3 regions of the Geobacillus sp. YHL genome follow, and region 2 is predicted to be linked to each of the others. Evidence: predicted binding sites of a transcription regulator. Region 2 holds the regulator's gene; each other region holds the start of a gene.
The links. The regulator Rex, encoded in region 2, represses fermentation and respiration genes when NADH is low (regulators of the CRP and FNR family bind a similar motif). The targets are predictions, from matches to a motif close to TTGTGAAATATTTCACAA.

Region 1: the regulator Rex is predicted to act here: its motif matches at 1,740-1,757, upstream of ric (iron-sulfur cluster repair di-iron protein).
Region 3: the regulator Rex is predicted to act here: its motif matches at 4,466-4,483, upstream of JCR24_RS04550 (cytochrome ubiquinol oxidase subunit I).

The regions. Positions count from the first base shown of each region.
Region 1 covers NZ_JAEIGB010000003.1:193,480-203,443, reverse strand. Annotated here, with positions in the region: gene mobB (molybdopterin-guanine dinucleotide biosynthesis protein B) at 1-130, opposite strand, end outside; gene JCR24_RS05415 (molybdopterin molybdotransferase MoeA) at 127-1,386, opposite strand; gene JCR24_RS05410 (hypothetical protein) at 1,436-1,618, opposite strand; gene ric (iron-sulfur cluster repair di-iron protein) at 1,819-2,526, shown strand; gene moaA (GTP 3',8-cyclase MoaA) at 2,628-3,653, opposite strand; gene modB (molybdate ABC transporter permease subunit) at 3,708-4,370, opposite strand; gene JCR24_RS05390 (Crp/Fnr family transcriptional regulator) at 4,589-5,287, shown strand; gene JCR24_RS05385 (multicopper oxidase domain-containing protein) at 5,522-6,586, opposite strand; gene JCR24_RS05380 (MFS transporter) at 6,830-8,005, opposite strand; gene JCR24_RS05375 (ABC transporter permease) at 8,285-9,364, opposite strand; gene JCR24_RS05370 (ABC transporter ATP-binding protein) at 9,351-9,964, opposite strand, start outside.
Region 2 covers NZ_JAEIGB010000032.1:2,736-12,699, reverse strand. Annotated here, with positions in the region: gene fumC (class II fumarate hydratase) at 1-962, opposite strand, end outside; gene JCR24_RS16730 (hypothetical protein) at 1,076-1,495, shown strand; gene groL (chaperonin GroEL) at 1,662-3,278, opposite strand; gene groES (co-chaperone GroES) at 3,383-3,667, opposite strand; gene JCR24_RS16715 (CPBP family intramembrane glutamic endopeptidase) at 4,023-4,757, shown strand; gene JCR24_RS16710 (YdiK family protein) at 4,754-4,933, shown strand; gene tatC (twin-arginine translocase subunit TatC) at 5,117-5,860, opposite strand; gene tatA (twin-arginine translocase TatA/TatE family subunit) at 5,881-6,033, opposite strand; gene JCR24_RS16695 (redox-sensing transcriptional repressor Rex) at 6,051-6,692, opposite strand; gene moaC (cyclic pyranopterin monophosphate synthase MoaC) at 6,708-7,196, opposite strand; gene JCR24_RS16685 (ABC-F family ATP-binding cassette domain-containing protein) at 7,293-9,218, shown strand; gene tsaD (tRNA (adenosine(37)-N6)-threonylcarbamoyltransferase complex transferase subunit TsaD) at 9,541-9,964, opposite strand, start outside.
Region 3 covers NZ_JAEIGB010000003.1:24,570-34,533, reverse strand. Annotated here, with positions in the region: gene JCR24_RS04575 (TerC family protein) at 1-182, opposite strand, end outside; gene JCR24_RS04570 (YkvA family protein) at 197-469, opposite strand; gene JCR24_RS04565 (DMT family transporter) at 802-1,122, opposite strand; guanidine-I (ykkC/yxkD leader) riboswitch at 1,181-1,283, opposite strand; gene JCR24_RS04560 (hypothetical protein) at 1,392-1,682, opposite strand; gene cydS (cytochrome bd oxidase small subunit CydS family protein) at 1,771-1,872, opposite strand; gene JCR24_RS04555 (cytochrome d ubiquinol oxidase subunit II) at 1,872-2,900, opposite strand; gene JCR24_RS04550 (cytochrome ubiquinol oxidase subunit I) at 2,897-4,243, opposite strand; gene JCR24_RS04545 (SpoVR family protein) at 4,529-5,950, opposite strand; gene JCR24_RS04540 (DedA family protein) at 6,110-6,715, shown strand; gene JCR24_RS04535 (hypothetical protein) at 6,745-6,993, opposite strand; gene JCR24_RS04530 (YhdB family protein) at 7,174-7,431, shown strand; gene JCR24_RS04525 (phospho-sugar mutase) at 7,479-9,236, opposite strand; gene JCR24_RS04520 (CBS domain-containing protein) at 9,352-9,798, opposite strand.

The DNA.
Region 1 (9,964 bases), on a different contig from region 2:
GCTCGCCGCCATGGCCGTGATGCTTCACCGTTCCGACGCGCCATCCTTCCCGGACCGCGGCCGCCACCCATTTTTCCATCAGCGTCGTTTTGCCGCTATGTTTATAGCCGACGACTTGCCAGACGTTCATTCGCTTGACCCCTCATCGTCATCCAAAAGCCACACTTCCACCTCATCGCCAACCGCAAACCCTCTCGTTCCGCCCGGCAGCACCATCAAGGCGTTCGCAAAGGCAAGCGAGGTGACGATGTTCGACTTGTCCATGCCGACCGGCTTCACGACAAGCCGACCGTCAACCGCCTCGACCCGGCTGCGCACGAAGCGGGTGAACGGGTTCGGCTTCGGAAAATCGGCGCCAAGGGTGGCTTTCGCTTTTTTCAAATACGGCTTTGTGGAAAACAACCGCGTGCGCACGACCGGGCGGACGAACAGCTCATACCCGACGTAGCACGCCGACGGGTTTCCGGATAGACCGAACAGCAGCTTGCCGTCCCGTTCCGCGACGGTCGTCACGCTCCCCGGGCGCATGGCGATTTTGTTAAACAACACGTTCGCTCCGAGCCGCTCGTAGATGGCGGGCAAATAATCGAAATCGCCGACCGAGACCCCGCCCGTTGTAATGAGCATGTCCACTTGGTCGAGCGCCTCGCGCACGGCGTGAAAGCACGCGTCAAGGTCGTCGGCCAACTGGCCGAAATAGATCGGCTCAGCGCCGCTTTTTAGCGCCTGTGCTTCAATCATGTAGGCGTTGCTGTTGCGGATTTTTCCCGGCACAAGCGGTTCAGAGACGTCAAGCAGTTCGCTTCCGGTCGCAAAAATGCCAATCCGCGGCTTTTTCGCCACCTTCACTTCGGCGTAGCCGAACGTCGCCAAGAGCGCCGCCACCCCGGGATTGATGCGCGTTCCTTTTTCGACAAGCGGCTGCCCTTTTTTCGCATCTTCCCCTTGAAACGAAATATTGTCGCCAGGGCGGAACGGGCGTTTAATGGCCATATACGTTTTTCCATCCCGCTCGTACTGTTTGGCGAGCTCCAACATGACGACCGCATCGCATCCTTGGGGAATTTGCGCCCCGGTCATCAAGCGCACCGCTTGAAACGGGCCGACGGGCTGCTTCGCCACTTGCCCGGCGCCGATCGTTTCAATGACTTCAAACTCGACCGGATGGTCAAGTCCCGCTCCTTCCGAGTCGGCGGCGCGAATGGCAAATCCGTCATACGGCGAGCGGTCAAACGGCGGCACGTCATGGTCAGCACGCAAATCTTCGGCCAAATAGCGGCCATACGACTGGCGAAGCGGCACCGTTTCCTCTTCTCCCACTCCGGCATAACGCATCACCCGATCGATCGCTTCCGCTACAGGAATCGGGGTTCGTCTTTCGACCATCTCTCTCTCTCCTTTCGATCATACGGCTGGCGGCAACCATATCGTTCTTTCAACGTTGTTGCCATTGTTGCAGCTGTTTTATGCCTTCTGCCAACTTTTCATCAACGACGCTCGCATCGGCAATATGCCGCAAAATCATCTCCCGCGTTTCGCCAAACAAAGCGGCGGACTGTTCGAGCTCTTGCATCACTTCATCCGCATAGCGGCATTGTTCTTGAATATAGTTTAGCACGTCTTGAGCCCGATTTTCGACTCGATCGATCAGCTGATTTCGTCTGTTTTATTGTACAGGAAAGAAGAGAGACAACGTTGTGATGTTGATCACATTCCCTTGTTGTCCGCTTTTTTTGCTTGTGTGAGATGCATCACAACGTTGACATGGAAAACAAGGTATACTGAAGCTGCAACGATTTGACGATGGAGGGATCCAAAATGGAACAGCGGTTTACTGAGCAATCGCTGATTGGCGATATTGTTGCCGAAATTCCGAAGGCAGCGGATTTGTTGAAAGCACATCGCATTGATTTTTGCTGCGGCGGGCAGCGTCCGCTCAAAGAAGCCATCGAAGAGCTCGGACTTGATGGCGAAGCGCTTCTTCGCGAGCTGAACACCCTTTATGCGGAGGCGCAAAACAAACCGGCCGGAAACTGGGGCGAAGCGCCGCTAGCCGACTTGGTCGATCATATCATCAACACGCACCACCGCTATTTGAACGAGGAACTGCCGCAGCTCAGCCCGTATGTCACGAAAGTATTGCGCGTGCACGGCATGCACCATCCGCATCTTTCCCACGTGCATAAACTGTTTCATGAGTTAAAAACAGAACTCGAGCAGCATCTCATTAAAGAGGAAACGGGAGCGTTCCCGCTCATTTTGCAATTTGCCGACAACCCGTCGCCGGAAAACCGGGAGGCGGTCGAGCGGGCCGTTCGCGAACTGGTCAATGAACATGACGCAGCCGGCGATTTGATGAAAGAAATTCGTGAAATCACAAACGACTTCACCCCGCCGGAAGACGCATGCGGCACGTATCGCCTCGTCTACAGCCGGCTGGCCGCGCTTGAAGACGATTTGTTTACCCACATCCATTTGGAAAACAACATCCTCTTCCCGCGCGTGTTGGCGGCGGTGAAGGCATAACCAAGCAAAACCATTCCCCCATTTCTAAGGCAAAGGCAGGCGCAACGAGCGATAAAAAGCGGGGCTGCTTCTTCGACGGAAAGAGCGGCCCCGTTTCTTTGTTATCCTCCAATATACGACATTTCAATTTTCATCCGTTGTTTCGCCGTTTCTTCCGTCCGTTCTTCCGAATAGCGGTCTGTCCGTTGGTTCCAGACGGCCGTAATGAGCGCCTTCAGCTCCTCTTTCCCTGCCCCGGCGCGCAGTTTGTCTTTCAACGACACGCCCTCAGAAGCAAACAAACACGTATACAGCTTGCCATCGGCGGAAACGCGTGCCCTCGTGCAGCTTTGGCAAAACGTTTCCGTCACTGAGGCGATGAAACCAACTTCCACGTCCGTGCCGACGTAGCGGTAGCGGCTTGCCACTTCGCCGAAGTACGCTTTTTCAACCGGTTCAAGCGGGTACATGGCGTTGATTTGCTCATACATCTCTTTTTTCGTCACGACATGGGAGTAATCCCAGCCGTTCGTCGTGCCGACATCCATAAATTCAATAAAGCGGAGCGGAATGCCCAAGTCTTTAAAGTAAGCCGCCATCGGCACGATTTGCGAGTCGTTCCATCCTTTTTTGACGACCATGTTCACTTTGACGCCAAGCCCCGCCTCGCGCGCCGCTTCAATGCCTTTCAACACCGGAGCGGTGCCGACGCCGATGCCGTTCATGTTGCGGAAAATGTCATCGTCCAACGCATCCAAACTGACGTTGACGCGCTGCAACCCAGCCGCTTTCAGCCGTTTCGCCCATTTCACCAAATGGATGCCGTTTGTCGTAAGGGCAACGTCTCGCAAGCCGGGAATCATGGACAACCGCTCAATGAGCGCATCGAGGTCGCGCCGAAGCAGCGGCTCGCCGCCAGTCAGGCGGATTTTTTCAACGCCAAGCTCGACGAAACATTCCGCTAAAAGCGCCATTTCCTCAACCGTCAACAGCTGGTCTTCCGCCAAAAAGCGAAAATTCGGCCCGAACACTTCCGCAGGCATGCAGTAGACGCAGCGAAAATTGCATTGGTCGATGACCGACAGCCGCAAATCGCGCAACGGGCGGGCGAGGCGGTCGGTGATCTTCACCCGGTCGCGCTCTTCCATGTCGCTCCCTCCTTTCCCTTTCATGGGCCGCGTGATGTTCCAACGGCCTGCTCCTTATCGCTGCCAACGGCCTAGTTTCGCCGCACAGGACAATAAACTAAATGACAATCCAATCGTGACCGCCACCCATGCCCACGCTAACCCCATCCGCCCCGATTCCATGGCCATGTAGACGGCGGTCGGGATCGTTTGCGTTTTGCCTGGGATGTTGCCGGCAAACATGAGCGTTGCACCGAACTCCCCGAGGCTGCGGGCAAACGACAGCACCGCTCCGGACAACAAAGCGTTTCTAGCCAGCGGCAGCGAAATATGCCAAAACACTTGGCGCTCGTTCGCCCCGTCGATGCGCGCCGCTCCTTCAATGGCGGGGTCGACGGCCTCCAGCCCCGCTTTGGCCGCCTGATACATGAGCGGAAACGACACAACAACCGCCGCCATCACCGCCGCTCCGGGCGTAAACAGCACAGTAGTGTGAAACCACGTTTCCATCAACTGTCCGATCGGGCTATGACGCCCAAACAAGACAACAAGCAAAAACCCGACGACCGACGGCGGCAATACAAGCGGCAGCATAAACACCGTCTCCATCGCCGTCTTCCCGCGAAACCGGCGGCGCGCCATCCACCTTGCTGCCGCTGTTCCAAGGATTGCGACGATTAGGCCGGCGAGAAGCGATACGTTTATCGATAACCAAACCGGTGACCAAAACTCTGCCATCGACGAACCTCTCTCTGTTCCGTCTCCCTTTTACCATACGAAAACAAACAGTAGAATGCTGTGATGCTACTCACATTGTAACATAGAAAAAGGAAAAACCAATTTAGAAAAAATTGTGACGCCTCGCACAAAAAAACAGTAACCGGTGATTTTTTTCACTCTCTCCCGCTGTGATGATTTTTACAATAGAAATAGCTGAATGAATGGAGGTGCTATCGATGGAAGCTGCAGTGAATGGATATTTTCCCCATTTACGTTCTTTGTTGCAATCGTCGAAAAAAGTGATTCCACTTCGCAAGCACTCCTTTTTGTTCCAAGAAGGGATGCCAGCCAATGAATTGTATTTGATCCTCTCTGGCAAAGTGCAAGTAAGCAAAATTTGCCCGGACGGAAAAGAAATGTGCTTCCGCATTTGCGGAAGCGGGGAAATCGTTGGTGAATTGACGCTGTTTACGAACGATGCACGCTACTTGTTGACGGCCAAGGTAATAGAGCCAGGCGAAGCGGCAGTCATAAACAAAGAGGAACTGGAACAGCAGCTGCTGATCAATCCGCCCCTTACCCTTGAATATATGCGCTGGATCAGCAAGCATGCCCGGCGGACACAGACAAAGTTTCGCGATTTGATCATGAACGGCAAAAAAGGAGCGCTTTACTCGACGCTCATTCGCCTTTGCAACAGTTATGGCGTCCCGCTTGAAGATGGAAGCATCTTCATTGACGTAACGTTAAAAAACCAAGACTTGGCCAACTTTTGCGGCACGACGCGCGAAAGCGTCAACCGGATGCTCAATGCGTTAAAACAGGAAGGGATTATCTCGATGAAGCGGGGGAAAATTACGGTTCATGATTTAAACTATTTGAAAACGGAAATTCAATGCGAAGACTGTCCGCCGGATATTTGTTGCATTGAGTGAGCGGTGCACCGTAGTTAGGGGTCTGTCTGATCGTTCCCCTTCGATACACAGCAACGACCAAGCCATTTTGGCGCGCTGATTAGAAGAACGCCCGACCGACCGTTGTTCGCGGCCTGCCGGACGCTCTCTTTTTTTCGATTGTGATGCGAATCACTTCTTTTTCTTTTCACCGCCGTATAATAAGAGCTATAGGGCTTTAGGCGGCTATCTCCCGTTTAGGGAAATGGGGAAACATTAATGTCCGCTTGTTTCTGAGCCGTCGTCTTCGCCCGTTTCGGTCACTTTCAGCATGGCGACGGCTCCTTTTTGTGCATGATTAAACTGATGAGTAACGATCGGATACGTTCCCGGTCGAGTGACAGTAAATTCGACAACGGCACCGCCGCTCGCCGGAAGCATCACCGTCTGCATCCCTTGCAAATGGTTGTTCGGGTTGCCATCAAGGTACACATCATCGAATACTGTACCAACAACATGGAATGAGCTTACTTCGTTCGGACCGACATTGTTGATATACAAGCGGATTTTCTCGCCGACTTTCGCCAATAATGGCTTTTCTTTAAGGGTAAATGTGTCCCCGTTCGTATTTGGATCACCAGGTTTGAGCGCTTTGGACGAGAAGACGACATAGCTTGGCACACCGTTTTGGAAATCGTTCATATCGTTGTATTTATACCATTCATTTTGGATGAGCACATATTCACGATCTACTTCCTTGTCGGTCGGATAACCGTTTTTTGGCTTGACAATGATCACGCCGTGCATGCCGTTGGCGATATGCTGCAAGACTGGCTTCGTACCGCAATGGTACATAAACACACCTGGTTTATTTGCCGGATAGGTGAACGTTCCCGATTTGTTCGGCATCACATCAATAAAATCTTTTGACGGTGAAGCGTGAACGGCGTGAAAATCCATGCTGTGCGGGACGACCGGGTCCATATTTTTCAACGTAAAATGGATCGTATCCCCTTCATTGACAACGACGAGCGGTCCGGGAGCTTGACCGTTAAATGTCCATGCTTTGTAAATTTTCCCTTTGTCAATTTCAATGTCGGTGATTTGCGCTGTCATTTCGATGTGGACATCATGAGGGCCGACCCGCTCCATTTTTAACGGCACCGGTGCTTGATTCACCCCTTTGTGCGCCGCTAACATGTTCGCAGCAGACTGTTGCGTAGTTGCCGCTGTTCCGTTTTTATTTTCCGCCTTTGCCTCTCCTCCTCCCCCGTTGCTGCATGCGGCCAGAAGCGAAGCGGCTAACGCGACGGACAATAACGAAGACATCCTTTGTTTCATCGTTCTCCCCCCTTAGATGATTTGATTTACACCTTTAACGTACGGCATTTTCACTTCTTCCCTGGTGATTTGTATCACCAACAGACAGCCATGTTTGAATGATTTGTGAAATAATGAGCAATATATTTTAATCATGTAACAATAGTGAAACGCATACTCACATTGAATAACAGAAAAACACGCCCAAATAAAAAAAGAGGCTAAAAGCGAACAAGCTTTCAGCCTCTCTATACGGTATTCCATTCAAGAAGCGAACCGCTTCGCCGGTTCGCCGGCTTTTTTGCCAAATACGAGCCGGTTCAGCAAGAAGCAAATAAGGGTAAACAAGCTAAGGAGCAGAAAACCGAGCACGTACGAACCTGTTGCATCTTTAATGATCCCCATGACAATCGGCGGAAAAAAGCCGCCAAGTCCGCCCCAGGCCCCGACAAGGCCGGTGACGGCGCCCGTTTCGGCTGGGAACAGCTGCGGCACGAGTTTGAACACCGCACCGTTGCCCAGCCCAGACATCACGGCCACAAACAAACAAGCCGCTGTCATCACCCAAATATTTTCCATTCCAAACGCGATCACCAACGCGCCGATTGTCATTCCAGCGTAGACGAACGTCAACACCCGTTCAGCGCCGATTTTATCGCCAAGATAGCCGCCGACTGGCCGCGCAAGCGTAGCGAGTACAGTAAACCCAGCCGCGCGCATCCCAGCATCCACCGGCGTCAACCCATACAAGTCAACGAGCAGCGACGGCAAGTAAATGCCGAAAGCGACAAACGCCCCGAACGTAACGAAGTAAAAGAGCGACAACGTCCACGTATGTTTATATTTCAATACCGACAGCGATTCACGCACCGTTTTTTGTTGTTTCGGTTTCGGCATATCCGGTGTGAAAAACCAAACGAGAACGAGCATGACGACAACCGGAATGATCATCCCCCAAAAAGCCCAAGGCACACCAAACGCTGCGGCAATCGATGGAACGGAAAACGCAGCAACCGCCGTGCCGAAGTTGCCCATCGCGTTAATCCCAAGCGCCGTCCCTTGCTTTTCCGGCGGAGTCAAGCGGGAAACGAACGTCACCGAAATGGCGAACGACGTTCCGGCCATGCCGATGAAAAACGCCCAAAACAGAAGCATCGCATACGAATCTGCAAACCCTGCGCCAACAAGCGGAATGACAAGAAACAAGAGCAGCAGCGAAAACAGCCTGCGCCCGCCGATCCGGTCCGTCCAAATGCCAAGCGGCAACCGCATCACCGAACCGAGCAAAACGGGAATGGCGACCAAAATGCTTTTTTGCGTCGATGTCAGCCCGTACATTTGTTGAAACGTACTCGCAAGCGGCGAAAACACGGCCCACACAGCGAATGAAAACATCATGGCGAACGTCGTAATCGGCAGCAGCGCCTTTTGTTTATTCATGAAAAGCCCCTCCCAAACTTTCAAAATTTGTGACGTTGTTTGTACTTCCATCATACGCAGGAGAAGGAAACGGATTTGTGAGGTTGATCACATTCTTGCCTGTTGTCACCATTTTGCCACAAGCGTTGTCACGGTTTTGTCACATCCAAAAAAAGAAAAAGCCCGTCCCCAAAAGGAACGGACACGATTTGGCAGAACGTTTTTCACATACGAACGATAAGAAACGCTGTTGGGCGCACACATCTCTTCCGCCCCGTCTGCGGCAAACAACTTGTTTTCTCACCCGCTCGCCCGTATCTCCTGCCTCATAAACAACCAATACGCGATCGCAAAGCAGATGAGGGTGGCGGCAATGAGCGCGGTCGCCTGCGGCCAAATAAGCAGCAAACTTTGCGAGAATGGCAAGGGGGCCGCAACAGCGCCGGCCGTTTGCTCCACCGTGACGATCCCTAGCGTTCGGACGTCCGGCGAAAGCAAGGCGGTTGTTGATTCATTGAACAAGTAGCTCGGCGACAATCTCATGAGACCAAGCACCAACTCTTGACGGCCGACCGCCTGCTCGACGGACGTAATGGCGTCAGACTGCAAAAACGGTTTCGCAAACACTTCCACGATCATCGAGTAGAAGAGATTGAAAAACAGCCAAACGGCCATCGACGACAACGCGGATGTCGCCGCCTGGCGGAAGACAACAGAAAACAAAATGCCGAGATTCAGCCAAAAGGCGATATACACAAGACATAACAACAAAAAGCATATGATGCGGGCAAATTCCTCGAACGTCGGTGGAATGCCCAAGATCAAAATGCCCAATGCCGTTACAAGCAATCCGAGAGAGAAAAACAACACAGCGTTCAACAAAAGAGCCGCGACAAACTTGCCATTGATCACATAATCGCGCGGAATCGGCTGGGCCATGAGCCGGCTTAACGTCCCCCGATTCCGCTCCGAATTGATGGCGTCAAATCCAAGGGCGATGCCGAGCAGCGGCCCGAGAAAGCTGACAAACGTCAGAAACGAAGGCAACGTTCCGTCCGAGACGGTGAATAATTTTAGAAACAAGTAGGCGCCTTTCGCGATTTCCTTGGCCTCTTCCGAGGAATCCAACGCGTCCCGGATCGTCGTCATCGCCGTATACAGCGAGCCGAAGCAAGTAAGCAAGATGAGGGCGATTAAAATGATCATGCGCCAACTCGTCAAATAATCGGCCAGTTCTTTTTTGACAATGGCCGAAAAGGCGCTGTTTGCCCCTCTTGCTCGTTTCTTCTCATCAAGCGCACCCACCTTCAGCCGTTCGCTCCATCTTTTCACATATGAAAAAACATCGTTTGCCCATCGCTCTTCCTTACTGGCCTTCACGTACATCCCTCCCTTCAAAATAGCGGTGATAAATCTCATCAAGTCCAAAATCCCGCCGGCTGAGATGGAACAGCGAAGATCCGGCTTCGATGATCGTCTGGCTGATGGCGGCGCTCACATCCGTTTGGCAATACACATCCCATCCATCTTCCGTTTGCTCCACTTTGTTGACGCCCGGAATCGCCTCGATTTTGGACCGTAAGGAAGCGTCAAGGGGGGAAGCGACCACATGGATGACATAGGCATCTTGCAAAAACAACTGTTGCGCGAGACGTTCCATATTCCCTTCGGCCAGCAATTTCCCATCAACGAACAGGCCAACCCGGTCGCAAATTTGTTGCACATGATGCAATTGGTGCGAGGACAGCAGGACCGTGATGCCTTCATGGCGGCTCAAATCGCGGATCAGCCGCAGCAACTCACGCACTCCCTCTGGATCGATGCCTAGCGTCGGCTCATCCAAAATGATCACTTCCGGACGCTTGATCAACACATCGGCCAGGCCGAGCCGCTGCCGCATCCCGCGTGAATACGTTCCCGTTTTTTGATGGGCGGCATCGGTCAACTTCACCTTCTCAAGCAGCTCCCACGCCCGCTTTT
Region 2 (9,964 bases):
ACTTTCCCCGGCATGATCGAGCTTCCGGGTTCATTGGCTGGAATCGTGATCTCCCCGAGCCCGGAGCGCGGCCCGCTCGCCAGCCAGCGGATATCGTTGGCGATTTTCATCAAATCGGCGGCGAGCGCTTTCAACGCTCCGTGGACATACACGATCTCATCATGGCTTGTCAGCGCATGGAATTTATTGGTTGACGAACGGAACGGATAGCCCGTCTGCGTTTTTAGCTGCTCGGCCACTTGCTCGCCAAATCCCGGCGGCGCATTGATTCCGGTGCCAACCGCCGTGCCGCCGATCGCCAAATCAAGCAGCTTCTCACTCGCCTCCATGATCATCGCCTTGCTTTTCTCAAGCATCGCCCGCCAACCGGAAATCTCCTGCCCAAATGTGAGCGGCGTCGCGTCTTGCAAGTGGGTGCGCCCGATTTTGATCGTCTTCCCATATTGGCGTTCTTTGGTCGCGAATGTCCCGATCAAGCCATCAAGCGCTGGCAGGAGGTGCGTTTGGATCTTCGTGAAGATCGCGATATGCATCACAGTTGGGAATGTGTCGTTCGAGCTTTGCGACATGTTCACATCATCGTTCGGGTGAATGCGCCCTTCCCCCTCATCCAGCAGCTCGCTCGCCCGTCTCGCCACGACTTCATTGACGTTCATGTTCGTCTGCGTCCCGCTTCCCGTCTGCCAGACGACGAGCGGGAAATGCTCATCCCATTGGCCCGCCAAAATTTCCTCGCACGCGGCGACAATTGCCCGCTGCTTCGCTTCGCTCAACTTCCCGGCTCGGTGGTTGACGATGGCCGCCGCTTTTTTCAGCTCGGCATACGCATAGATCAATTCCAACGGCATTGTTTCCGTGCCGATGTGAAAGTTTTGCCGGCTTCGCTCCGTCTGCGCCCCCCAGTACTTATCAGCCGGCACCTGCACCTCACCGAGCGAATCGCGTTCAATCCGCACGTTCATTCCATTCTCCTCCTTTGGATATCGCCTTTCCATTTCTAATTTTACCCAAAATCACAATCGACAATGAAACAAATGAGCAGGCAAAACGTCTAACTGAGAAAGGGGGAAACGACATGAAAAATAGATGGCTATGGCTCCTCATCGCTGTATGGCTGTCCGGTTGCCAATCGGGCGACATCCAACCGCCTGACTTACGATTGGCCGTCGACGGAGAGACAATCGACCACCGCCTCGGAACATATACATGGTCAACAGGCGGCCGCGGAGTCGTGGCCGACGCTGCCGCCCCGCCGCTGCTCGTGAAAAACATGAATCCCTATCCGGTTGCCCCTGGGGCAAAATTACACCTCCAATTTGACGACCGCCCGTTGACGATCGAAGCGGGTGTATGGAACGGCGGAGATGCCGACTGGCGCCCGGTGCAAAACGGAATCATTACTCTTCCGGAAAAGAAAGGGGCATACATTTATGCCATTCACGCCTCTTGGAAAAAAGGGGATGCGATTTATGCGTTTTTCATTGAGGTGCGATAACTAGCACAGCGGAGGAAAAGGTGCAATAGAATAGCGATATGAGGGAGAAACAACAGCTGCCCTTCACCCGATCAGCGGCTGTAAGAACACCTGGCTGAGGCATATATAGTCAAAAAGAAAAAGAACACCGGGATTACTCCCAGTGTTCTTTGTTTCGCTAGGCGGATTACATCATGCCGCCCATATCCGGCATGTTGTTGTTGCCTTTGTTTTCTTCCGGTTTGTCGGCAACGACCGCTTCTGTCGTCAAGACCATTGCGGCGACAGATGCAGCGTTTTGCAGCGCCGAACGAGTGACTTTCGTCGGGTCAACGATACCAGCTTCGATCATGTCGACCCATTCACCTGTTGCCGCATTGAAGCCGATGCCCGGTTTTTCGTTTTTCAGGCGCTCAACGATGATCGAGCCTTCCAGACCAGCGTTTTGCGCGATTTGACGAACCGGTTCTTCGATCGCGCGCAATACGATTTTCACACCGGTTGCTTCATCGCCTTCCGCTTCGATGGCAGCGACTTTGTTGTAGATGTTCATGAGAGCCGTGCCACCGCCGGCGACAATGCCTTCTTCAACAGCCGCACGAGTCGAGTTGAGCGCGTCTTCGATGCGCAGTTTGCGTTCTTTCAATTCTGTTTCTGTTGCCGCACCGACTTTGATGACCGCTACGCCGCCAGCCAATTTCGCCAAGCGTTCTTGCAGTTTTTCGCGGTCGAATTCGGACGTCGTTTCTTCAAGCTGCGCACGGATTTGGTTGATGCGCGCTTTGATGCGCTCCGAATCGCCAGCGCCTTCGACGATCGTCGTCGTTTCTTTCGTGACAACAACTTTCGCCGCACGACCAAGCGACGCGATCGTCGTCGATTTTAATTCACGGCCAAGCTCTTCCGAGATCACTTCGCCGCCTGTCAAAATCGCAATGTCTTCGAGCATCGCTTTGCGGCGATCGCCGAAACCAGGCGCTTTGACAGCAACCGCATTGAACGTGCCGCGCAGTTTGTTGACAACAAGCGTCGCCAATGCTTCGCCTTCAACATCTTCCGCAATGATCAGGAGCGGACGGCCTTGTTGGACGACTTGTTCTAAGACCGGCAACAGTTCTTGAATGCTCGATACTTTTTTGTCCGTGATGAGGATGTACGGATTTTCAAGGACAGCTTCCATTTTTTCCGTATCCGTAATCATGTACGGTGAAACGTAACCGCGGTCGAATTGCATCCCTTCGACAACGTCGAGTTCCGTCGTGAAGCCTTTCGACTCTTCAAGCGTGATAACGCCATCATTGCCAACGCGTTCCATCGCTTCAGCGATCAATTGGCCGACTTCTTCGTCAGCAGCCGAGATCGCAGCAACTTGGGCGATCGACTCTTTTCCTTTAATCGGTTTGGAGATGGCTTTCAATTCTTCAACCGCAACAGCAACCGCTTTTTCGATACCGCGACGGATGCCCATCGGGTTGGCACCAGCTGCTACGTTTTTCAAGCCTTCGCGGATCATCGCTTGAGCCAATACCGTAGCGGTTGTTGTACCGTCCCCAGCGATGTCGTTCGTTTTGCTGGCGACTTCAGCGACCAATTTCGCGCCCATGTTTTCAAACGGATCTTCGAGCTCGATTTCTTTCGCGATCGTTACCCCGTCATTCGTGATGAGCGGCGAACCGAATTTTTTCTCCAATACGACGTTGCGGCCTTTCGGACCTAATGTGACTTTCACTGCGTCTGCAAGTTTGTCCACCCCGCGCAACATCGCACGGCGCGCTTCTTCGCTGAACTTGATTTGTTTTGCCATACCCCGTTACCTCCTTATGAAATTGTTGGACTGCGTGCCACAAGTTAAGTATCCGATTAAGTACCCAGTATGTTTTCGGAATGTTTATGTGATGAACGCATATATTAGCGGATGACAGCCAAAATATCGCTTTCGCGCAAAATTAAGTATTCTTTGCCGTCGTATTTCACTTCTGTGCCCGCATATTTCGAGAAGATAATGCGGTCGCCAACTTCGACTTCCGGCGCGATGCGTTGGCCGTTATCGAGCACGCGGCCTGCACCGACAGCGACAACGCGGCCTTCTTGCGGTTTTTCTTTCGCCGTATCCGGCAGCACAATGCCGCTAGCCGTTTTTTCTTCTGTTTCCACGACTTCAATGACAATGCGATCGCCTAATGGCTTCAACACGGGAAACGACCTCCTTAACGATAGTTTTCGCCGTTCTTATTAGCACTCATCACTATCGAGTGCTAACACACTTATAATATTAATGAACTTCTTTCCGTTTTGCAAGTAGGAAATGCAAAAAAATAACGGTTTTTCTCTCCTAAAGAAGAAAGAGCAAAAGGAGCCGGTTGTTTTGCCTCTACTCCCCATCCGCGCGGAGCTCATTTTCATTATTTCACATTCCTCGGACTGATAAACGGCTCCGGTTAATTTTTTTACGGCGGTGAGGTGGGATGCGAGGATGCAGTTTTCTTACTATTTTCGCCATACATGTGCTACAATACGGATATAATTTGAAATAAAAGGGGTAGAGGGTTTGAAACGCAACCACTGGTACGTCATCATCACGTATATCGTCATGCAGCTGTCCGCCTTTGTCGGCGTGCCGCTTCTTCGCGCCCTCGGCGTCGGCCAAGGAACGGAAAGCCGCCTCGAAGCCGCCAAACTGGCTTCCGGGTATTGGGCGATCATTAGTTTCCTGCTCGCTTTTGTTATGATCCTATGGCTGCTCCGCGGTGACCGCAACGAACGAATGATGCGGCGGCTGCCGCTTGGTTCCTCGTGGATGTGGGCGGTCTTGGGCGTCTTTTTGGCGCTCACGGCGCAAAGCATCGCCGCCAACATCGAATGGCGGTTGCTCGGCATCAAACCAGGGTCGGAAAATACAAGGCAAATCATCGATATCATCCGCCTGACGCCGCTGTTGGTCGTCGTCACCTCCGTCATCGGCCCGATTTTGGAAGAGATCATCTTCCGCAAAATCATTTTCGGCTCGCTTTATGAAAAATACAACTTTTGGCTTGCTGCGCTTGTCAGTTCGCTCTTGTTTGCCCTTGTCCATATGGAGCCGGAACATTTGCTTCTGTACACATCCATGGGGATGGTATTCGCGTTTTTATACGCGAAAACCGGACGCATTTTCGTGCCGATTTTCGCCCATGTCGCCATGAATACGTTCGTCGTCGCCATGCAGACGCTGTTGGCCGACGAGATTGAGAAAATGATGCGCCAGTCCGAGCTGCCGCTCGCCGTTTGGAGGGTTTGGCTATGATGCGAAACCCTCGGCTGTTTTCGCTTCTGTATTTCGTCTTAGGCTCAATGTTTACGTATTTGGCCATCGAAAGTGCTCATGAAACGGTTTGGAACGTCTCCACCATCGCTTTAGCGGCGCTCGCTGCCTTTGATTTCGGCACCGCCCTTCGCCTTCTTTTCGCCTCAAAACGCTGACCCCCTTCCCGTGATTCGCACGGGAAGGGACCAGAACATCAATCTCATGACGGCGATCATATTGTGAAAATGGAAACAAAAAAACAAGAGGCCGGCCTCAAAACCCTGTTTTGCGGCTTTTGAGACAGCCCCTTCGTTTGGCCCGGCCTTGCTCGCTTTCCTCTCAATGTTTTTCGTCCCGCCTCACTCATTGCCTTCCTCCTCGGCTGCTCGCTGCGCTTTCCGATAGCCGATGCGCGCCACCCAAATGCTTCCTTCATACAAAATGGTGAGCGGAATCATGACGATCACTTGCGACAGCACATCCGGCGGCGTAATGACCGCCGCTAAAATAAGCAGCGCCAAATACGCATACTTGCGGATGCGAACAAGAAGCTGCGGCGTAATAAGCCCTAAGCGGGTGAAAAACAACACGACGATCGGCAGCTGAAACACGATGCCAAACGGCAGCACGAGCTGAAGCAAAAACTGAAAATATTCATTAATGCCGATCATTTGTTGAACCCCTAGTTGGTCAGCCAGCTGGCTCATAAATCGAACGACAAACGGAAACAAGACGAAATAAGCGAAGCTGACGCCTGCTAAAAAAAGAACGATCGACGCCGGGATATAGCTTAACGTCACTTTCCGCTCTTTTTCATACAGACCGGGGCTTACAAACGCCCAAATTTGATACAACAGCACCGGAGCCGACAGCACAGCTGCGATGACAAAGGCAAACTGAAAATACACTTTAATCGGATCGGTGAGGCGGAAGGCGTTCATGGTCAAATGCTTCGCCTCGGCCGTTCGCTGCAAATACAAAATGACATCATCGACAAAAAAGAAACTAACGACAAGCGCCGCAGCAAAAAAGATGAGCACGATGATGAGCCGTTTTCGCAGTTCACCCAGATGCTCATACACCGACATTTCTTTGTCATTCATTGTTTCTCCATCCTGCCTTGTCATCGGTCGGTTTTCGTTTCTTCGTCATCAGCGAGCCCTTTTGTGGCGTCTTTAAACTCGCGAAGCGACTGGCCGAACGACCGCCCTAATTCCGGCAGCTTTTTCGTGCCAAACAGCAACAAAATCACAGCAACGAGCAACAAATATTTCATGTGTTGTTCTCTCCTTTTTACGATGGCGATGGATAGTTTTTCAAAAAATAGACGAGCGACTGCAGCTCAATGGCTAAATCGATATGATGGACGCGAATATGGTTCGGCACGTTCAACCGCGCCGGAGTAAAGTTTAAAATGCCTTTAATTCCTTGCGCGACAAGGCGGTCGGTCAGCGCTTGAGCCGCGGCGGCCGGCACGGTTAAAATGGCGACCGGGATGTTTTCGTGAAGCCGCTCCTCCAACTCATCGAGATGATAGACCGGCACCCCGCCGACTGTCGTTCCTACTTTCCGCTCATCGACATCAAACGCCATCACGATTTTCGTATTGTTGTTTTTCGAAAAATTATAGTTTAAAAAGGCGGTGCCTAAATTGCCGACGCCAAACAAGGCGACTTCGGTCACCTCATCCTCTTCAAGCGTCCGGCGGAAAAACGACAACAAATAATTGACATTATACCCGTATCCCTTTTTACCAAGCGCGCCAAAATAGGAGAAATCACGGCGGATCGTCGCCGGATCGACTTTCACCGCCTCGCTCAACTCGGCAGAGGAGACGCGTTGCTTGCCGGAAGCGTGCAAGTTTTTCAAAAACCGATAGTAAAGCGGCAGCCGTTTGGCGGTTGCCTGCGGAATTTTCGGTTGTTCGTTGCTCATGATCTCATCCCCTAGCTAATCGGTTTTCCGTCGGTAATGGCCAGACTTCCCGCCCGTTTTTTCGACCAAATACGTCGGACCGATGACCATTCCTTTATCAAGCGCCTTGCACATATCGTACACTGTCAACGCACAGACCGAAGCGGCCGTCAGCGCTTCCATTTCCACTCCTGTGCTCCCTTTCGTTTTCACCGTTGCCGTGATGACGAGCTTATGCGCTTCTCCATCGTTTTCCCAAGCAAAAGCAATGTCCACACCCTTTAACATAAGCGGGTGACACATTGGAATAAGGTCAGCTGTCTTCTTCGCCGCCATCACCCCCGCCACTTGAGCGACGGCGAGCACATCCCCTTTCTCGATCGCATTGCTCGTCATTTTTTCGTAAATTTCCCGGCTGACAGTCACGCTCGTTTGCGCCACAGCCACTCGCACAGTATCTTCTTTGTGCGTAATATCAACCATTTTCGCGCGCCCTTGTTCATTGAAATGAGTGAACGATGACAATACAATCTCCTCCATTTATACACTATACACGATTTTTCATCATTCGTCTTTGACCGTTTTCGCGACTTGCGTTAAACTATTCGCGAGGTGACGGACATGATCATTTTGCAAGTGCACGGGCTCACGAAATATTTCGGTGCTGACCTTATTTTATCGAATATAAAACTAGAAATACAGTCCCGCGACCGAATCGCCCTTGTCGGCCGCAACGGAGCGGGAAAATCGACATTGTTGAAAATCATCGCCGGTGAACTCTCTTTCGACAGCGGCAAAATCATCAAACCAAACCATATCAAAATCGGCTATTTGGCGCAAAACAGCGGGCTCGACTCGCCGCGTTCCATTTGGGACGAAATGCTCGAGGTATTCACCCCGCTTCTAGGACTCGAAAAACAGCTTGCCGAACTCAGCATGCAACTCGGCGACCCGGACGTACTCGCCGATCCCGCTCGCTATGAAAAAACGCTGAAAATGTATGACGAGCTGCAAGAACAATACAAAGAACAAGGCGGCTACCAATACGAAGCCGACATCCGCTCCGTTTTGTACGGGCTGCAGTTTTCCTCATATGATTATAAAACTACGCCGGTCTCGTCGTTAAGCGGCGGACAGCGGACGCGGCTTGCCCTTGGGAAATTGCTGTTGTCCAAGCCGGATTTATTGATTTTGGACGAGCCGACGAACCATTTGGATCTTGAGACGCTTGCCTGGCTGGAGCAGTACTTGCAAGCCTATCCCGGTGCCGTCCTGGTTGTTTCCCACGACCGCTACTTTTTAGACAAAATCGTCACCGACGTATACGAACTGTCGAATGCCACGCTCAAACACTATGCCGGCAACTACAGCCGCTATTTGGAGTTGCGGGCCGAGCAATACGAACAAGAGTTAAGACGGTACGAGAAACAGCAAGAAGAAATCGCCCGACTCCAAGACTTCATCCAGCGCAACATCGCACGTGCCTCGACGGCCAAACGGGCGCAAAGCCGGCGAAAGCAACTGGAAAAAATAGAACGGCTCGAACGGCCTGTCGGCGATGAAAAATCAGCCTCCTTTTCGTTCTCGATCGATCGACCGAGCGGCTATGAAGTGCTCACCGCTGAAGACATAGCCGTTGGCTATGACGACGGTGCACCCATCATCCGCCAAATCAGCTTCCGCATCACGCGCGGCGAAAGCGTCGCCCTAGTCGGGCCGAACGGCATCGGCAAGTCGACATTGCTGAAGGCGATCGCCCGAAAACTCCCTATCCAAACAGGAGAGCTCCGCTACGGCGCAAACGTCCAAATCGGCTATTACGATCAAGACCAAGCTGATTTGTCATCGAACAAACGGGTGCTTGACGAGCTGTGGGACGCCTACCCCGAAAAGACAGAAAAAGAAATTCGCACCGTGCTCGGCAACTTCCTGTTTTCCGGCGATGACGTTTTAAAACCGGTCTCCGCTTTAAGCGGCGGGGAGAAAGCACGCCTGGCGCTCGCCAAGTTGATGTTGCAAAAAGCAAATGTCCTTCTTTTGGACGAACCGACAAACCATCTAGACCTCGACAGCAAAGAAGTGCTCGAGCAAGCGCTCATCGACTACCCGGGAACGATTTTGTTCGTTTCCCACGACCGCTATTTCATCAACCGAATCGCAACAAAGGTGTTTGAACTTTCCAGCGGAGGCCTAACGGAATACTTAGGCGACTATGATTACTACATCGCCAAAAAAGAAGAAATGCGCGAACTGGCACTCCTGAACGTCCGCCCGACAGAAACGGCAAGTGATTCTGCCAAAACGACATACGAGCAAGAAAAAGAGGAAAAAAAACGACGGCGCCAGCGCCAACGCCGCTTGGATGAAATCGAAGCCGAGATTGCAACGCTTGAAGCACAAATCGCTGAGATCGAGCAGCAACTTTGTGATCCATCCGTTTACGGCGACTATGAGACGATGCAACGATTGACGCAAGAAAACGACGAGCGGAAGCAGCGAGTCGAAATGTTATTGGCCGAATGGGAACAGCTTTATACTTCACTATAACCGACAACCCGCCTCTAGTTTCGGCGGGTTGTTCTTTAGTTAGTCACATTATCCACAAAAGAATCCACAATTTCCACCATGGAATATAAGTTATTCACCAACTTTTCCACACTATCCACAAAAAACATCTTCCTTGTTACACAAAAATCGCTGTGTATTGTCTTTCTTATGTTGATCATGTTTTACCGCTTTTTCCACATTGTCCACAGATTTGTGGATAAAAATATACACAAACTTTTTTCACATGAAAATAAAAAGGACGATCCGTTTGCCTGCCGCAAACGGATCGCCCTTCGGTGTCTTTCGCGTTTCAGCCAACTGCCTAGACAAGCGGCAAGCTTGGATTGGCGTTGAGCGCCAAATCAGCCCGCTTTCCTTGTTGATATAACACTGTTCCCGCAACGGCAATCATCGCAGCATTATCGGTGCATAGCGATAACGGCGGGATGACAAGCTCCACGTCGGGAAGCTCTTTCATTTTCTCCTGCAGTGCAGCCCGCAGCCCGCGGTTGGCCGCCACCCCCCCGGCGAGCAGCACTTGCCGTACGCGGTATTCTTTGGCGGCCTGCACCGTTTTCGTCACCAGCACATCGACGACGCTGGCCTGAAAGCTCGCGGCCATCTGTCTCGGATCGATCTCCTCACCGCGCTGCTTCGCATTGTGGAGCGCATTGAGAACCGCCGATTTTAAGCCGCTGAAGCTGAAATCATACGAACCTTCCTCAAGCCACGCTCGCGGCAAATCA
Region 3 (9,964 bases), on a different contig from region 2:
GTCGCCAACGCCCGGATGACGACAGCGCCTACCGTCCCCCAGACAACGGCCTTTTTTTGCTGGTATTTGGGCAAGTTGCGGGCCGCCAATCCAATCACAATGGCGTTATCCCCTGCCAGCAAAAGATCAATAATGACGATCGACAGCAACGCCGTCCAAAACTCTACTGACAACAGATCCATGGAAGAATCCCCCTTTACAAGTTATATTTTTCTTTTAATGAAACCGGGGCCATCTTAATGACTTGTTGCAAAATAAATAGGAAGACGGCCAAATCATCGATCAAACCAAACAACGCAAGCCAATCCGGAATGAGGTCAAGCGGCAGCGCTATATACAAAAGCAGCAAACCGACGGAAAACAATTTTTTTCGCATTGGCACTTCATGAGAAACGAAAAATTCAAACAAAAACGGTAGAAAACGCCGGACATGGACGATGAAGCGAAGCCGTTTCCACCATTTACGCATGCCATCCCCTCCACTTTTTGTTCTTTTGAAACCGAACCTATCTTCCTTTACGATTATCTTCCCCCCTTTTGTTTCATGAAATGAAAGAAGGCCCTTACCATCTTTGGTAAAGGCCTCCATAAATAAAATAGACCTTTACCAACATCGGTAAAGGTCTCGCTAACAACGTCGCCGTTGCCAACAAAGCCGAGGGCATGCGCCCTGAACTGACGACTTTGCTGTTAAAGCTACTCCCCTTTAACAAAAGAAACTATATTCGTTTTTATATTTTCATGATATTCAATATTTATACCTGTTGTCAACTCTTTTTCTTGACAAGAAATGAATCCAATTTATTGCCCCGCCGTAAACTTCAAACCAATGACTCCGACAAGAATGCAAAGCAAAAACGCCACACGCGGCGCGTTGACTGGCTCGTTTAAAAACAACATGCCGACCAAGGCCGCGCCGAGCGCTCCGATTCCCGTCCACACCGCATAGGCGGTGCCGATCGGCAACGTTTTTATCGCCAGTGATAAAAAGTAAAAGCTCGCCGCCATCCCCGCAATCGTCACAACAGAAGGCCAAAAGCGGGCAAACCCGTTCGTATATTTCAGCGCGATCGCCCATACAACTTCGAACAAACCAGCAACTATTAAATAAACCCACGCCATGCCCCGTCCTCCCTTTTTAGCGAAAATAAAAAAGCCGCGAGAACGATCGAAACGATGCTCCTCCCGGGCTTTTGTCCCTCCGTGCACGCGGCGATGCCGCGCGTTTTCTCTCGGTCGCAGGCCGGCCGCAAAGCAGCCGCGGAACCCTAGAAAACCTTTTTCTTCTTTTTTTCCGCTGTTATTGTACCATGTTTGTGGCCAATCGGCTACTGATTTAACCATCGTGCCGCTGGCATAGCAAGAAAGCAGATGGGACATTCCCATCTGCTTTATACCGGATCGTTATCAACATCGCTGTACGATTCAATCGCTTGATCCAGCGCCCGATACGCCTCAGCGAAGGCGTTCGTCGCCGATTCATCTCCAGCCTCGGCCAGCTCCATTCGTGCATTGCGCGCATGGGCGACGGCGCGAATGACGTCTTCAATCATTTGTTTCTTCTCCCCAGCGCTCGCCTTCAATTGTTCAAGCTCATGGAGCGCCCCGTCAAGGCTCGTCGAACGCGGCTCTTCAAATGCCTGCTCCAATTGTTCTTTTACACGTTGCAGCACTTCTTTCATGATCGCCCACCCTTCCTTGATTCGTTGTCATCCGCTAGTGTAAGCGATTGGCGGCAAACTATGCATTACCAAGACGCTGAAATTGTGTTTACTCATTTACGTGCACATCTTTCAAACCAGCCCAAAACGCGGCGATGATCGACAGGGCGACGATGATCATCGGCGCATACATGATCAAAAATGTTTGCATTATCCTTTTCCCCCTTCCCATTTTCCTTTAACGTACGCCTTGTTAAACAAAAAGAGGCGCATAAGCAAATAAAGTGACGGAATTAATAACAGGAGGCCGGCAATAAACGCGACGATCAACGCCATAGCCATCGTCTCATTCGTAAACCCGTCATAAATCGTCAAATACGGGTATAACAAATACGGATAATGTGAAATGCCATAGGCGTAAAAGGCGAACGCATATTGAAACAACAGCGCAATAAACGCCCAGCCGAACCGCCGCTGCCGCCAAAGCAGCCAAACGGTAATGACAAAAAACAAAAAGGAAATGACCAGCATCCACGCCACATTCCATAGGTTGGCGTAATGCTCGGGATTATGGTAGCGGAGCTGGTAAATAATGAGCAGCGCTGACAACATCGTCGGCCCGCTCCAAAGAAGAGCGTAGCGGCGCAACAGCGCCCGCGCCCGTTCATCCTTGGCCTCGTCCGCATAGTACGTTAAGAAAACGGCAGAAATGTAAAGAACGCTCGTCACACTGAGCAGCACAATGCTCCATGACAACGGGCTTGCAAACAGCTTCCCATAATCCAGCGCAACGCCTGAGGTGCCTGCCTCCACAAACCCGCCTTCGGAAATCGTCAACACGATGGACAGGGAGGCCGGAATAAACAACCCCGTCAATCCATAAGCGATTAAATACCAGTTCCGTTCCGTCCCCCCATACGTATGAAACGCATAGTACGAGCCGCGAATAGCTAACAAAATGATGGAGATGCTCGCCGGGACAAGCAAAATAGAACCGTAATAATACGCCGTTTTCGGAAAAAAGCCGACAATGCCGACAAAGAAAAAGACAAGAAAGACGTTCGTCACTTCCCATACAGGGGAAAGATAGCGCTGAATGATGCGGTGCAAAATATGCTGTTTGTTTGCCCAATGGCTATAGGCGCTGAAAAACCCAGCCCCGAAATCAATCGAGGCAACGATAATGTACCCGAACAAAAACAGCCATAACACCGAAATGCCAATGACTTCGAGCGTCATGGCGCCACCTCCCCGTTATTGGCCCGCTCTGCCAGCTCCCGTTCAACCGGGTTGCGGCGGAACATACGGATGAGCACTGTTGCGCTCGCAATTACTAACACCATATACAAAAGGCAAAACAACACAAGCATCGTATCCACATGCGCCGACGATGTCGCTCCTTCCGCCGTTTTCATATAGCCGCGCAAAATCCACGGCTGCCGCCCGACTTCCGCTAAGTACCATCCCGCCTCAATCGCAGCCATCGCCAGCGGCCCTCCCGCCACCAGCAGTCCAAAAAACCACTTTTTCGCCGTCCACTTCCAGCGGAAAATCGATCCGAGCCAATACGCGGCTGCGACAACCATTAAAAACACCCCGATCGTGACCATCACATCGAATAAGTAATGAATGTACAGTGGTGGGCGTTCATCTTCCGGAACTTCGTTCAGTCCGGTCACAACCGCAGCGGGATGGTTATGGGCCAAAATGCTAAGGGCATATGGAATTTCCAAGGCATATTTCACTTCCCCGTCTTCTTGGAGCGCGCCGAACAGGATCAACGGTGCATGGGAGCTCGTTTCAAAATGCCATTCAGCGGCCGCCAGCTTTTCTGGCTGGTATTCGGCTAAAAATTTGCCCGATAAGTCGCCAATCAATGCACTGGCTACCGAAAAAATAAAAGCTGTTTTCATCATTAAATGAAGTGCCTTGCGATGATAAATGTGACGATTGCCTTTCCATAAATGCCAAGCGGCGATCGAAGCAAGCACGAATGCTGACGTCATATACGAAGTCGCCAGCACATGGGCGACTTTCGTCGGCATCGCTGGGTTGAACATAGCCGCGATTGGATCGATGTTGACAAGCTCGCCGTTTTTAAATTCAAACCCTTGCGGCGTATTCATAAACGCGTTCACCATCGTAATAAACATGGCTGATGCTGAAGACCCAATTGCCACCGGGATAAGCAAAAGCAAATGTTTTTTCTGATTTTCGAACCGATCCCATGTATACAAATAAATGCCGAGGAAAATGGCTTCAAAAAAGAAGGCGAACGTCTCCATGAACAGCGGCAAGCTGATCACTTGGCCAGCCAGCTGCATAAAGTTCGGCCATAAAAGCGACAGCTGCAAGCCGATCGCTGTTCCTGTCACCACGCCGACCGCTACGGTGATGACAAAACCGCGCGTCCAGCGGCGAGCGAGTAAGATGTAATGCATATCATTTTTGCGAATCCCAACCCACTGGGCAATGGCGATCATCAGTGGAATCCCGACGCCGATCGTGGCATAAATGATGTGGACCGTCAGCGTCAATCCCGTCAAAATACGGCTAAGCAGCACCGGATCGTAACCGTTCACGATTCATCCCCCCTTATGAAAACAAGCGGCCAATCAAGGAAAGCAAGACAACAGCCGCAACAGCAAAGCTAACGAACACAAGCGTTTTTTCATGCCGCTTCCACATATCCATCCCCCCGGGCGAACAAACAGTGGTGAAGAATTTGTGACAACCATCACAAATTATCCACTTCATATTATTTCATAAAATCGGGGACGCTATCCGGCATGATTTCGAATAATTTGTGTCATTTTTCACATATTCATCGTGACAAACAAAAAAAGCAGGAGATCCCTGCCCTCATGTTATAAATATTTCCGATGCACCGTTTTCCCGTCATACGTAAACAACATCGGCTTTTCCTCGACGACCGTCTCCATATGGACCGGACGGCCCCACAACTGATAAATGTATGGGAGCACTTTTTCTAAATACTTCAGATCGAGTTCGATTCCTTCATACCAATGCTTCAAATACAACTCTCCGTTGCGCATATAATCGCCGTCATTGACCGTGATATACGGGAATCCGCCGTTTACCCGCATGCTGACGAGTTGGTCGCGGATATGCTCCCAGTTTTTGTCGACGATTTTATATTCTTTCCCCTGTTTTTGGAACAAATACATATCTTCGCGCATAACGAGCTCTTTCGTTAAATAGTTGCGCAAAAACGAAATGTCGGATTCGAGTTCGCGCACTTCAAAAATTTTCGCCCTCCCCGACCCCGGCTTGACGCCGTATTTTTTCATCTCCTCAGTCGGGTTGTTCCACCGCTCTTCAATGTCTTCAAAAATTTTCAGTCCTAAATAATACGGATTGATGCCAGTGCGCGACGGTTGCACGACGTTGGCGTTCAGTTTCGCAAATTCAATCGCCTCATCGCTCGTCAAATCCATCTCGCGCAAAATGCGCTGATGCCAATACGTCGCCCATCCTTCGTTCATGATTTTCGTCTCCAGCTGCGGCCAAAAATAAAGCATTTCCTCGCGCATCATCGTTAAAATGTCGCGTTGCCAATCCTCCAGTTCGCGGCTGTATTCTTCAATGAACAATAGCACATCTTTTTCCGGTTGCGGCGGAAACTTGCGCCGTTTTTTTCGCGGCGGCGTTTTCAGTTTGTCTCGCTCGTCAAGCGACCATAAATCGTCGTACGGCGTCGATGTTTTCGGAGGCTCCTCCTCTTCGTACACTTCCGTATCTTCCCACGTCCATGACAGCTTTGGCCGCAGGAGCGAGGGATCGATATGCTCCTGAATGGCCAAGACGGCATCCAAAAATTTTTCCACTTCCAATTTTCCGTATTGATGTTCATAATGCTTGATCCGCTCCGCTGTCGCCGCCATGCTTTCCACCATATCGCGCTTCGTGTTGCTGAAGCGGACGTTGTTTTTGAAAAAGTCGCTGTGGGCCAACACATGGGCGACGATCAGCTTATTTTGGATGAGCGTATTCGTATCGAGCAAAAACGCGTAGCAAGGGTCCGAATTGATGACGAGCTCGTAAATTTTGCTTAACCCTAAATCATAATGAAGCTTCATTTTGTAAAACTGTTTCCCAAAGCTCCAGTGGGAAAATCGCGTCGGCATCCCATAGGCACCAAACGTATAAAGAATGTCCGCCGGGCAAATTTCATAACGCATTGGATAAAAATCAAGGCCAAATCCTTCCGCAATTTCCGTAATTTCCGCAATCGCCCGTTCCAACTCTTTCAGCTCGTCCTGCCGCATCCATCTCCCCCCTTTTTCCTCTTATCACAATGTATGAGGGAAACGGCGTTTTGATACGTTCCATCGTTTGGCATGAACGCGCAGCGCCCCATTTTCATTTGTGGACCGTTGGCTTATAATGGTCATATACAAGAAATCGCGGCAAAGCGTGGTGGTCATTTGCAGCACTATTTGCATTATCTTATCGAACACTTCGGCTACATCGGCATTATGGTTGCGCTGATGCTCGGCATCGTCGGGCTGCCGATCCCCGACGAGCTGCTGTTGACATATGCCGGTTACCGCGTTTCAACGGGGGCGTTTTCGTATCCGCTCGCTTTTCTTTCCTGCTGGCTTGGAGCCATCATTGGCATCTCGCTCAGCTATATGCTAGGGATTACGCTCGGGCTGCCGTTTTTGCATAAATTCGGTCCCAAGCTCCATCTTACAGAAAAACGGCTCGAGCAAACGAAAGCGCTTTTTTCGAAGCTCGGCCCAGCGGTATTGTTCATTTGCTATTTCATCCCCGGCGTTCGGCATCTCGCCGCCTTTTGGGCCGGCATGAACGCCTACCGTTGGAGAAAGTTTGCCTTGTTCGCCTACAGCGGGGCGATGGTGTGGGTCGCTGTCTTTTTGACGATCGGCGCCTATTTTGAAAGCCGCTGGATGGCCGTCAAGCAGTACATCCATGCCTACCGTCCATTCTTATTTCCAGTCTTTTTGGTCGCTCTTGGTTTCGCCATCTTCTATTGGTACATCCAGCAAAAGCGAAAAACACCGGGGTAATCTCCGGTGTTTTTCATTCTCTATGCGCGCTATACGTTCTCGCGCGGGCCGCGATGGTACGTTTCTGTCAGCAATCCCATAAACAGGCCGAATCCGAACATAAACATCGAGGCCCCGATAATGCCGAGACTGATGATCGTCAAGAAATAGTCTTTGTTGTAAGCGCTTGCGATAAAACTAAGCAAAAACAGTACGACTCCGACAATCAATCCCACTGACGCCATCCATTTGCACATGTTGATCATTTCTTGCCCTTCGTGCCGTTTGTTCATTCTCATCATCCCCTTATTTTGAGGATACTATCCTTGTCACAAAATTGCAACATTTATTTTTCCTTTTTCGTTTTCATTTCGGTTATAATTTATATTTTACCTTCTGTCGCAACATTTACAGGGCAACAAAACGCCCCGCCGTCATACACTAACAATGACTCCTTCTTGATAAAGGAGGCATGCCGCTTGAACACCGTCGACTATGATAAGGCGCTCTATTACACGCATCGCTCCGAATGGGACAATTTGCTCATTTTAATGGTGCGTACGCCTGATGATATTCTGTCGAAAAAAATTGAAAAGTTTCTCCACGCTTATAATTTTGAACATGACTACTCCGTCATCCAGGAGCGGTTGCACGCCTTGCTTCGCTATATTGACCATGCGCTTGAAGTGAGCGAACAAAAAATGGGAGTCGAGCAGTACGCGCAGTTTTACTCGTAAAACGAACGGGGAATTGGCCGATGCCAATTCCCCGCAGATTGTGCTGATCATTGCGCATAAGAAGGCGAAACGGTGCTAAGCACATCCTTTACGCGCTGCATGACGGCTTCTGTTAAGCGCGCTAGTCTTTCTTCGCTGTCCCCCAGCGACGTCCCTTTGACGCCGAAGTACGCCTTCATTTTCGGCTCCGTCCCTGATGGACGCAGACAAAACCACGAGCCATCCTCCAAGATATACTTGAGCACATTGGATGTCGGCAAATTAATGGCCGTTTTTTCGCCGGTCAACGTGTTCGTCCGCTCTTTCGTTTTGTAATCCTCAATCACCGTCACCTTTTTCCCCGCGGCCTCCACCGGCGGCTGTTGGCGGAACGACGCTAAAATCGCGGCAATCGCCTCTGCTCCTTCTTTGCCTTTCAGCGTGAGCGATCGTTGCCCCTCGCGATAATAGCCGTACTGGTCAAACAATTGCAAGAGCGCCTCATACAACGATAGCCCTTGCTTTTTATAAAACGCACACACTTCCGCCGCGAGGACAGCCGCCTGCACGGCATCTTTGTCACGGACAAAATCGCCGATCAAATACCCATAGCTTTCCTCATATCCGAACTGGAACACATATTGCCCTGTTTGCTCGTATTCCTTTATTTTTTCACCGATGAATTTGAAACCGGTCAACGTATCGACCGTCTCAAGACCAAACGATTGGGCGATCGCCCGACCCAATTCAGACGTCACGATCGTTTTTAAGACAACACCATTTTCCGGCAGAGTGCCTTGAGCTTTTCGTTGCGACAGCAAATAGTGGAGCAACAAGCCGCCGGTTTGATTGCCGGTCAGCACGACATAGTTTCCCTTGTCATTTTTCACCGCCACGCCCAGCCGGTCGGCATCCGGGTCGGTGGCGATCAACAGATCAGCGTTCACTTGCTTGCCCAACTCCATCGCCATGGCGAAGGCCGCGTGTTCTTCCGGATTGGGCGAGGCGACCGTCGAGAAATTCGGATCCGGCAACTCCTGCTCTTTGACGACAAAGACGTTTTGGTAGCCGAGCTCAGCGAGCGCGCGGCGCACCGGTTTGTTTGACGTGCCGTGAAGCGGCGTAAACACGATATGGATCGCCGTTTCCCGAGCGAGCTCCGGATGGATGGAAATCGTTTTGACCGCATGGATATAAGCATCATCGACTTCGCTTCCGATGATGCGAATAAGGCCTTTTTCTCTTAACGTTTTCTCATCTTCCACATGAATGGCGAGCTCATTTTCGACTTCATTGACATAGCGGATCACTTGGTCGGCGACAGCAGGCGGCAGCTGTCCCCCGTCCTCTCCATACACTTTATAGCCGTTATATTCGGGCGGATTATGGCTAGCGGTGATGACAATGCCGGCAAACGCCCGCAAATAGCGAACAGCAAACGACAGTTCCGGCGTTGGACGCAATTCATCAAACACGTATGTTTGAATGCCGTTCGTCGCCAACGTTTTCGCCGCCTCCATCGCAAATTCCGGCGACTTATGCCGGGAGTCATAGGCAATGACGACCCCGCGTTGCTTCGCCTCATCGCCAAACGATTGTATGTATCGCGCCAATCCTTCCGACGCTTTTCGCACCGTATACATGTTCATTCGGTTCGTCCCCGGGCCAATCTCGCCGCGCATGCCGCCGGTGCCGAATTCGAGATTTTTGTAAAAGCAATCCTCCAGCCATCGTTCATCATGGCGGCGTTGTTCCAACAACCGCTTCAATTCCGGATCGAGCTGCGGCTCACGCAGCCATTGTTCGTATTTTTGTCTCCACTCCATCGCTGTTCCCCCTTGATTTTCATTTTCCCTGTTTATGTATTCGCTCCCATCATACAATATACCTGCCAAAAGAAAAAGGATGCCCTGGAAAAAATGTGGGCATCCTTTTCCCCCATTACCCTTGCGGCTGCGACGGTTCGGAAATGCTCGTCAACGCCTGTTCAGCCGCTTCGTTTGATGCGCTGTTCGTCGCAATATCGCCTAAAGCGACAATGCCTTGAAGCTGGTTGTTTTCCACGATCGGCAAACGGCGAACTTGATGTTGGGCCATGACATTCGCGGCTTCCTGTACGCTCATATTCGGCGTACCGGTGACGACTTGGTTCGTCATGACCTCCGCTACTTTGACGGTCGACGGGTCTTTTCCTTGGGACGAGACGCGCAACGTAATATCGCGGTCCGTAATCATCCCTTTGACTTGCCCGTTTTCCACAACCGGAAGCGCCCCAATATTTTTTTGGCTCATGATTTGCGCTGCTTCTTGCACCGTTTGGTTCGGCGAAATCGTTGCGACGTTTTTCGTCATAATGTCCTGCACTTTGTTTCCGCTGTTGTTCGTCAATGTGATCCTCCCCTTTCACCGATTAGTATGGCTCGTTTGTCGAGCGATATAGATAGAAAATGTTGTTTTCTTTCCTGCCCTTTGCCGGTTATGAATGGACGTTCCGTTTTCCATCCCTTATAATGGAGCTGAACAGTGTAAGATCGGGCAACGGTGTCTGCAACGG